DNA from 2 places in the Brachybacterium sp. J153 genome. Region 2 is predicted to be linked to the other one. Evidence: predicted binding sites of a transcription regulator. Region 2 holds the regulator's gene; the other holds the start of a gene.

Region 1 (3,400 bases), on a different contig from region 2:
GCCCGGGTGTTCGCCGTGGTCGACGCAGCCTTCGCGCAGCGGCGCAAGACCCTGCGGGCGGCTCTGGCCGGATGGGCCGGTTCCGCACCCCGTGCCGAGGCAGTGCTGCGCGCGGCCGGCGTGGACCCGTCGGCCCGCGGCGAGACCCTCGAGATCGCGCAGTTCCAGGCCATCGCCCGCGCCGCCGACGAGGTGCCCGCATGAGCGGGGTCCCGGCGTCGGGTGCGGACCAGGGGACGGGTGCGGGATCGGGGGCCGGTGCGGGCTCGGGCGCCGGTGTGGGCCTCCCGCGGCGGGTCGTCGTGCGGGCACCGGGCAAGATCAACCTCTCGCTCGCGGTCGGCGCCGTGGACGCGCGGGGCTATCACGTGCTCGAGACGCTCTTCCACGCCGTCGACCTGGCCGAGACCGTCACCGCCGTCCCGGCCGACGAACTCTCTCTCACGGTCGACTCGGCCGTGCCCGGGGAGATCCCGCTCGACGGCCGCAACCTCGCCCTGCGCGCCGCCGAGCAGCTCCGCGCCGAGCACGACGTGAGCGCCGGCGCGGAGCTGCACATCCGCAAGGAGGTCCCGGTCGCAGGCGGGATGGGCGGCGGATCGGCCGACGCCGCCGCGACCCTCGTGGCCCTCGACCGACTCTGGGGCTTGGGGCTGAGCGAGGCGCAGCTGCGCGCCCACGCGGCGCGGCTGGGGGCCGACGTGCCCTTCGCACTCCGCGGACGCACCGCGCTCGGCCGCGGCAACGGGGGAGACCTCTCCTCGGTGCTCACGGCGATGCACCCCACCTGGCTGCTCGCCGTGCCGGGCGGACACCTGTCGACCCCCGAGGTCTACCGCCGGCACGACGAGATCGCCGCCGCCCGCGGACGAACGCTCGCCCCCGCGCCACGGATCGACCCGCGCCAACTCGAGGCCCTCGCGAGCGGAGACCTCGAGCTGCTCGGACGCACGCTCCACAACGATCTCCAGGACGCCGCTCTCGCCCTCCATCCCGGGCTCGAGCCGGTCCTCGCCGCCGCGCTGCGCGAGGGCGCCCTGGGTGCGCTGGTCAGCGGCTCGGGGCCGACGATCGCCGTGCTGGTCGCCGACGAGGCCCAGGCGCGGGGCGTAGCGGCCGCCCTGCAGTCGGCGGGGCTCGTCGAGAGCTGCCTGATCGCGGAGGGCAACGCCCCGGGGGCACGGGTGCTCGAGGAGAGCTGAGGGGCTCCCGCTCGTCTCCCGGCGGGCCTCTCTGTCGTCTTCCAGTGGGCCCCCGTCCGTCTTCCGGCGGGCCTCCCGCCGTGTGCCACGCGCTATCACCTGCGCGTCCGATGGAAGAATTCTCCTGCATATCAGGGACGCGCCGCCTGCTTCGTCGTTCCTGCACCCGAGAAATCCCTCTTCTCACGCCGCGCGTCGCGCTCGAGCGGGCCAATCGTGCAGCGTGCGGCGTGCGGGCCCACGGGTGAAGAATGGGGGCCAGTAAGAATCGTTCCTCCCCAGTGGGTAGTTATCCACAAAAGGAAACTACTGCCCAGTAGATAGGCGATTCCCCTTGCTCTATTCGAAAGGGTGTACGAGACTGGAGGCATGACATCTTCGGGGGACGGCGCGAGCAGGGTCGCCGGTGGGGCGGTGCTGGAGGACCAGCACATCCGCCTCGCCGAGGTCGACCTCTCTGCTGCTCGCGACGCTCTCGCCCGGATCGGCGCCGAGGGTTCCGAGACGCTCGACGCCCTCACCGCGCCGGAGTCCATCGCCCTGCTCGCCGAGCTCACTCGGATCGACGGCGCGCTCGAGGCGATCCGCGCCCGCGCCCTCATCCGTCTCGAGGAGGCCGTGCGCGAGGACTGCGCCGAGCGCGGCGAGAGCCCGCGCCGCGCCGTCGACATCGCCCGCACCGAGGCGTCCTTCGCCCTGCGCTCCTCCCGCGCGGTGGCCGGTCGCAGCCTCGCCACCTGCCGCCGGCTCGTGCTCTCGCTGCCCGGTCTGCTGCGGAGCCTCGCGGAGGGCACTCTGTCCCCCGAGGCGGTGCATCAGGTCGGCGTCGTGCTCGGCCCGGTCGAGCCGGAGATCCGTCGGCAGGTCGACGAGATCCTCACCTCCCGGCTGGAGGAGCACCAGGACTGTGGCCCCCGGGAGTGGTCGGACCTCGCCGAGAAGGTGCTCCACAGCCTCGATACCGCGGGAGCCGCGCCCCGGCATCATCGGGCCCGCCGAGAGCGGCACGTGCGGATCCGTCGCGCCCCGCACGGGATGGCGAAGGTCTCCGCGCTGATCCCCGCGGCGGACGGCGCCAGGATCCGCAAGGGTCTCTCCGTCGCGGCGGAGGCCGCGCGTGCCGGCGGCGACCGACGCGGGCACCAGCAGATCATGGCCGACCTCTTCGCGGACGCCCTCGTCGGCCGCGGCGACGGCGTCGACCCCGCGACTCTCGAGCTCGGGATCATCATCACCGACCGCTCCCTCCTCGCGCCGGAGCATGCCGACGCCGCGATCCTCGAGGGCTTCGGGGCCGTGCCCCTCGAGCACGTGCGCGAGGAGATGCGCCGCACCGCCAGGGACGCCGAATCCGCGGATCCCGAGCTCGCGCACACGCTGCGCCGCCTGTACACCGATCCGGAGGACGGTCAGCTGGTCGCGGTCGAGTCCCGCTCCCGTGCCTTCCCGCCCGCGCTGCGCCGCTTCCTCACCTATGCCCACCAGAGTTGCCGCGCCCCGCACTGCGATGCCGACATCCGGCAGATGGACCACATCGTCCCCTGGTCCGAGGGTGGGGAGACCTCCCTCGCCAACGGCAACGGACTGTGCGCCGCGGACAACGCCAAGGAGAGCGCCGGGGTGCGTGCCCGCGTCATCGAGGACGAGACGAGCGTGCGCCGCGGCGTCCGCTGGATCAGCCGCTACGGGCAGGTCGCAGAGCGCGGAGCCGTGGACCTCGACCCCCTCGGGACCTACCGGAACCGGGTCCGGCGAGAACCGGCAGACCACGAGCGACGGCGGGATGAACCCGCCCCGCAGCCCCAGACAGACCCCGGGTCACAGCCCCTGCCCACGCTGCAGCACGCCCTCGAGGCCCTCGTGATCCCGCTCCGGGACGGCACGAGGTCCCACCCGCAGGGCTCCCGAGGATCGGCGTCTCGCCGTGTCGATCTCTACTGCCTCCGGTCCGAGGCCGCCTGAGCCTCCGCGAGACCCGACGGACCGCCCGTCCGGCCCCGCGGTCAGCCGATCTGCTCGGACAGCTCGAGCCAGCGCTCCTCGAGCTCCTCGTTCTCCTGCTCCAGCGCGCGCAGCTGATCGGTCAGCCCCTGCAACCCCTGATAGTCGGACTGGTCGTGGTCGGCGAGCTTCGCGTGCAGCGTCTCGGTCTGCGCGGAGATCTTCTGCATCCGTCGCTCCACCGCGGAGAGTTCCTT
Region 2 (3,400 bases):
GCTCGGAGCGTCTCGGCGACCAGGTGCGCCGACTGCGCGCCTGGGCGGAGGAGACGGAGACCGGGGACCGCGACAGCCTCGACTCCGCGGTCTCCGACCGGGCCTGGCGACAGGTCTCGGTGCTCGGCAACCAGTGCCTGGGGCAGACCTGCCCGGTGGTCACCTCCTGCTTCGCCGAGCGCAGCCGCGAGATCGCCCGCGAGGTCGACGTGGTCGTCACCAACCACGCGCTGCTCGCGATCGACGCCTTCGACCGTCACGGGATCATCCCCGAGCACGACGTGGTCGTGTTCGACGAGGCCCATGAGCTGACCAGCCGCGTCACCGGGGCGGTCACCGAGGTGCTCACCCCGGGCATGGTGCGCGGCACCGTGCGCGATCTGCGCTCGCTCGGCGTCGCGGCGACCGCCCTCGACGATGCAGGAGAGGAGCTCCGCGAGGCGCTCGCCCTCGTGTCCGACGGGAGGGTGATCGGCGACCTGCCCGAGCGGCTCGGCGACGCCGTGACCCAGGTGCGCATCGAGGCGCGCACCGCGCACTCCGACGCGAAGGATGCGGGGGAGGAGGCGGGGGCCAGCACCGCGGGCACGCGCAAGACGGTACGGGCGACCCTGCAGGAGATCATCGACGTGTGCGAGCGGCTCGGCTCGCCCGGCGAGGACGATGTCGTCTCCGTCTCGCACTCCCCCGTGACGGGGCGATCCAGCCTCCAGGTCGCCCCGCTCAGCGTTGCGCTCGCGATGCGCTCGGCGATCCTCGAGGATCGCACCGCGATCCTGGCCTCGGCGACCCTCGCCCTCGGCGGCCGCTTCGAGCCGCCCGCCGGAGAGGTGGGCCTCGCGCGCGCGGCCCGTCTCGACCCCGCCGCGATCCCCCCGGCGCGCGACGCCGGGGCGTGGGCGGCGCTCGATGTCGGCAGTCCCTTCGACTACCCGCGCCAGGGGATCCTGTACACCGCCCGCCATCTTCCGCCCCCCGGGCGGGAGGGGCCCCAGGCCGCGATGCTCGACCACCTCACCGAGCTGGTGGAGGCCTCCCGCGGCGGGGCACTGTGCCTGTTCTCCTCGCGACGGGGCGCCGAGCTCGCTGCCGAGCACGTCCGCGCCCGTCTGGACCTGCGGATCGAGGTGCAGGGGGAGGACTCGATGGCGAACCTCGTGCGCCACTTCCGCGAGGACGAGGACTCCTCGCTCTTCGGGACCCTCACGCTCTGGCAGGGGGTCGACGTGACGGGGCGCTCGCTGCGACTGGTCACCATCGACCGCATCCCCTTCCCGCGGCCCGACGATCCGCTCGCGTCGGCACGGCAGGAGCGCATCGCCCAGCGCGGCGGGAACGGCTTCATGGCGGTCTCCGCCCAGCACGCGGCACTGCTGCTGGCTCAGGGTGCTGGACGACTGATCCGCACGGTGGAGGACCGGGGAATGGTCGCGGTGCTCGATCCCCGCCTGTCCACGGCGCGCTACGGCGGGTTCCTGCGGGAGGCGATGCCCCCGCTCTGGCCGACGACCGATCCCCAGGTGGCCCTCGGGGCACTGCGGCGGCTCGCCGACGCGGGCTGAGGACTCACCCCTCCGAGGGCTCTGGCGCCCCGCCGCCCTCTCGCCGGGGCGCACTGACGCGGAGAGCGGGGGAGGCTCAGACCGCGCGCAGGACCGCGACGACCTTGCCGAGGATCTCGGCATGGTCGCCGAGGATCGGGGCGAAGGCCGGGTTGTGCGGCATGAGCCAGACGTGGTCGTCCCGCATGACGAGGGTCTTGACCGTCGCCTCGCCGTCGATCATGGCGGCGACGATCTCGCCCTTCTCGGCGGACTGCTGACTGCGCACGACCACCCAGTCGCCATCGCAGATCGCGGCGTCCACCATCGAGTCGCCGACCACCTGCAGCAGGAACAGCTCACCGCCGCCCACGAGCCGCTCCGGCAGCGTGAAGACGTCCTCGACCTGCTCCTCCGCGGTGATGGGGATGCCCGCGGCGATGCGTCCCACGAGCGGGACCGAGACCGAGGCGGAGCCGATCTCCGGGGCGGGGGTGGGCGCGGGGGCGTCGTCCTCCTGCGGCATCACCACCTCCATCGCGCGGGGGCGCTTCGGATCGCGGCGCAGGAAGCCCTTGCGTTCGAGGGCCTGCAGCTGATGCGAGACCGAGGACGAGGAGGTCAGCCCGACGGCGTCACCGATCTCGCGCATGGTGGGCGGGTATCCGTGCGCGGCGATCGCGGACTGGATCATCTCGAGGACGAGCCGCTGGCGACGGGTCAGGCCCGCCGTGGCCTCGTCGCCCGCGGCGTCGCCGCGCGAGGGGATGGGCTGATCGGCGGTCGGGATCATCTCTCGGGCCTCCTGGCTCGCGTCGTCTGTCGGACCCTCGCGGTTCCGTAGTCCTCGCAGTCCACAGTAGGCGGGCACGGAGCGGATTCCAAACAGGTGTTCGAGATTCCTCTTGCGTGTCGCGGCCGGATCGGGCTACAGTCGCACAGACATTCGATCGAACAGGAGTTCGGATATGAGCACCCAGTCGGCCACGGTCCTTCCCTTCCGCCCGACCACGAAGGTCGAGCGCACCACGCGCACGGCCCCTGCTCGAGCGGGCGTTCGACTCGAGGCGACCCGGCGCGGCCGCCGCCTCGCCGTCGCCCTCGCCTTCCTCCTCGGCCTGCTCGTGGCCGGCATCGCCCTCCTCGTCCTCGACGTGCCGGCGGCGCTCGCAGGCGCCGAGCCGCAGGATCGGGTGACGGTCACCGTCGAGGCCGGGGACACCCTCTGGGAGTACGCCGAGGAGTATGCCCCCGAAGGCACCTTGCCGGAGGCGTACATCGCGGAGGTGCGCACGCTGAACTCGCTGCCCACCGGCCGCCTCACCGCGGGACAGGAGATCGTGCTGCCCGTCGCGGGCTCGGCGGAAGCACCGCTCGATCGCTGACCCCCGGCGGGATCGGTATCCTGGGCGGATGCACTGCCCGTTCTGCCGACATCCCGACTCGCGTGTCGTGGACTCGCGCACGTCCGACGATGGCGCGACCATCCGGCGTCGACGCCAGTGCCCCAACTGCTCGCGACGCTTCTCCACCTCCGAGACCGCCTCGCTCTCGGTGCAGAAACGCTCAGGGGTGAGCGAGCCGTTCAGCCGCGCGAAGGTGATCTCCGGCGTGCGGAAGGCTTGCCAGGGCCGTCCCGTCACCGACGATCAGCTGGCCATGCTCGCCCAGCGCGTCGAGGAGGACATCCGCTCGAGCGGCGTCGCCGAGATCGACGCCCACCATGTCGGGCTCGCGATCCTGCAGCCCCTGCAGGAGCTCGACGTCGTCGCCTATCTGCGCTTCGCGAGCGTGTACCAGGACTTCGAGTCCCTCGAGGACTTCGAGGCCGCGATCGAGCGGCTGCGCGCCGAGGCCGG

The links. The regulator LexA, encoded in region 2, represses DNA repair genes until DNA is damaged. The targets are predictions, from matches to a motif close to TCGAACANNTGTTCGA.
Region 1: V1258_RS11620 (HNH endonuclease signature motif containing protein) is a predicted target of LexA. The motif match lies at 1,546-1,561, and genes of this name have one in related genera.

What each region holds. Positions count from the first base shown of each region.
Region 1 is NZ_JAZDCH010000025.1:28,482-31,881, reverse strand. Features, by position in the region: gene rsmA (16S rRNA (adenine(1518)-N(6)/adenine(1519)-N(6))-dimethyltransferase RsmA) at 1-204, shown strand, start outside; gene V1258_RS11625 (4-(cytidine 5'-diphospho)-2-C-methyl-D-erythritol kinase) at 201-1,202, shown strand; gene V1258_RS11620 (HNH endonuclease signature motif containing protein) at 1,572-3,164, shown strand; gene V1258_RS11615 (ABC-F family ATP-binding cassette domain-containing protein) at 3,206-3,400, opposite strand, start outside.
Region 2 is NZ_JAZDCH010000021.1:68,600-71,999, reverse strand. Features, by position in the region: gene V1258_RS10315 (ATP-dependent DNA helicase) at 1-1,562, shown strand, start outside; gene lexA (transcriptional repressor LexA) at 1,639-2,334, opposite strand; gene V1258_RS10305 (peptidoglycan-binding protein LysM) at 2,510-2,926, shown strand; gene nrdR (transcriptional regulator NrdR) at 2,955-3,400, shown strand, end outside.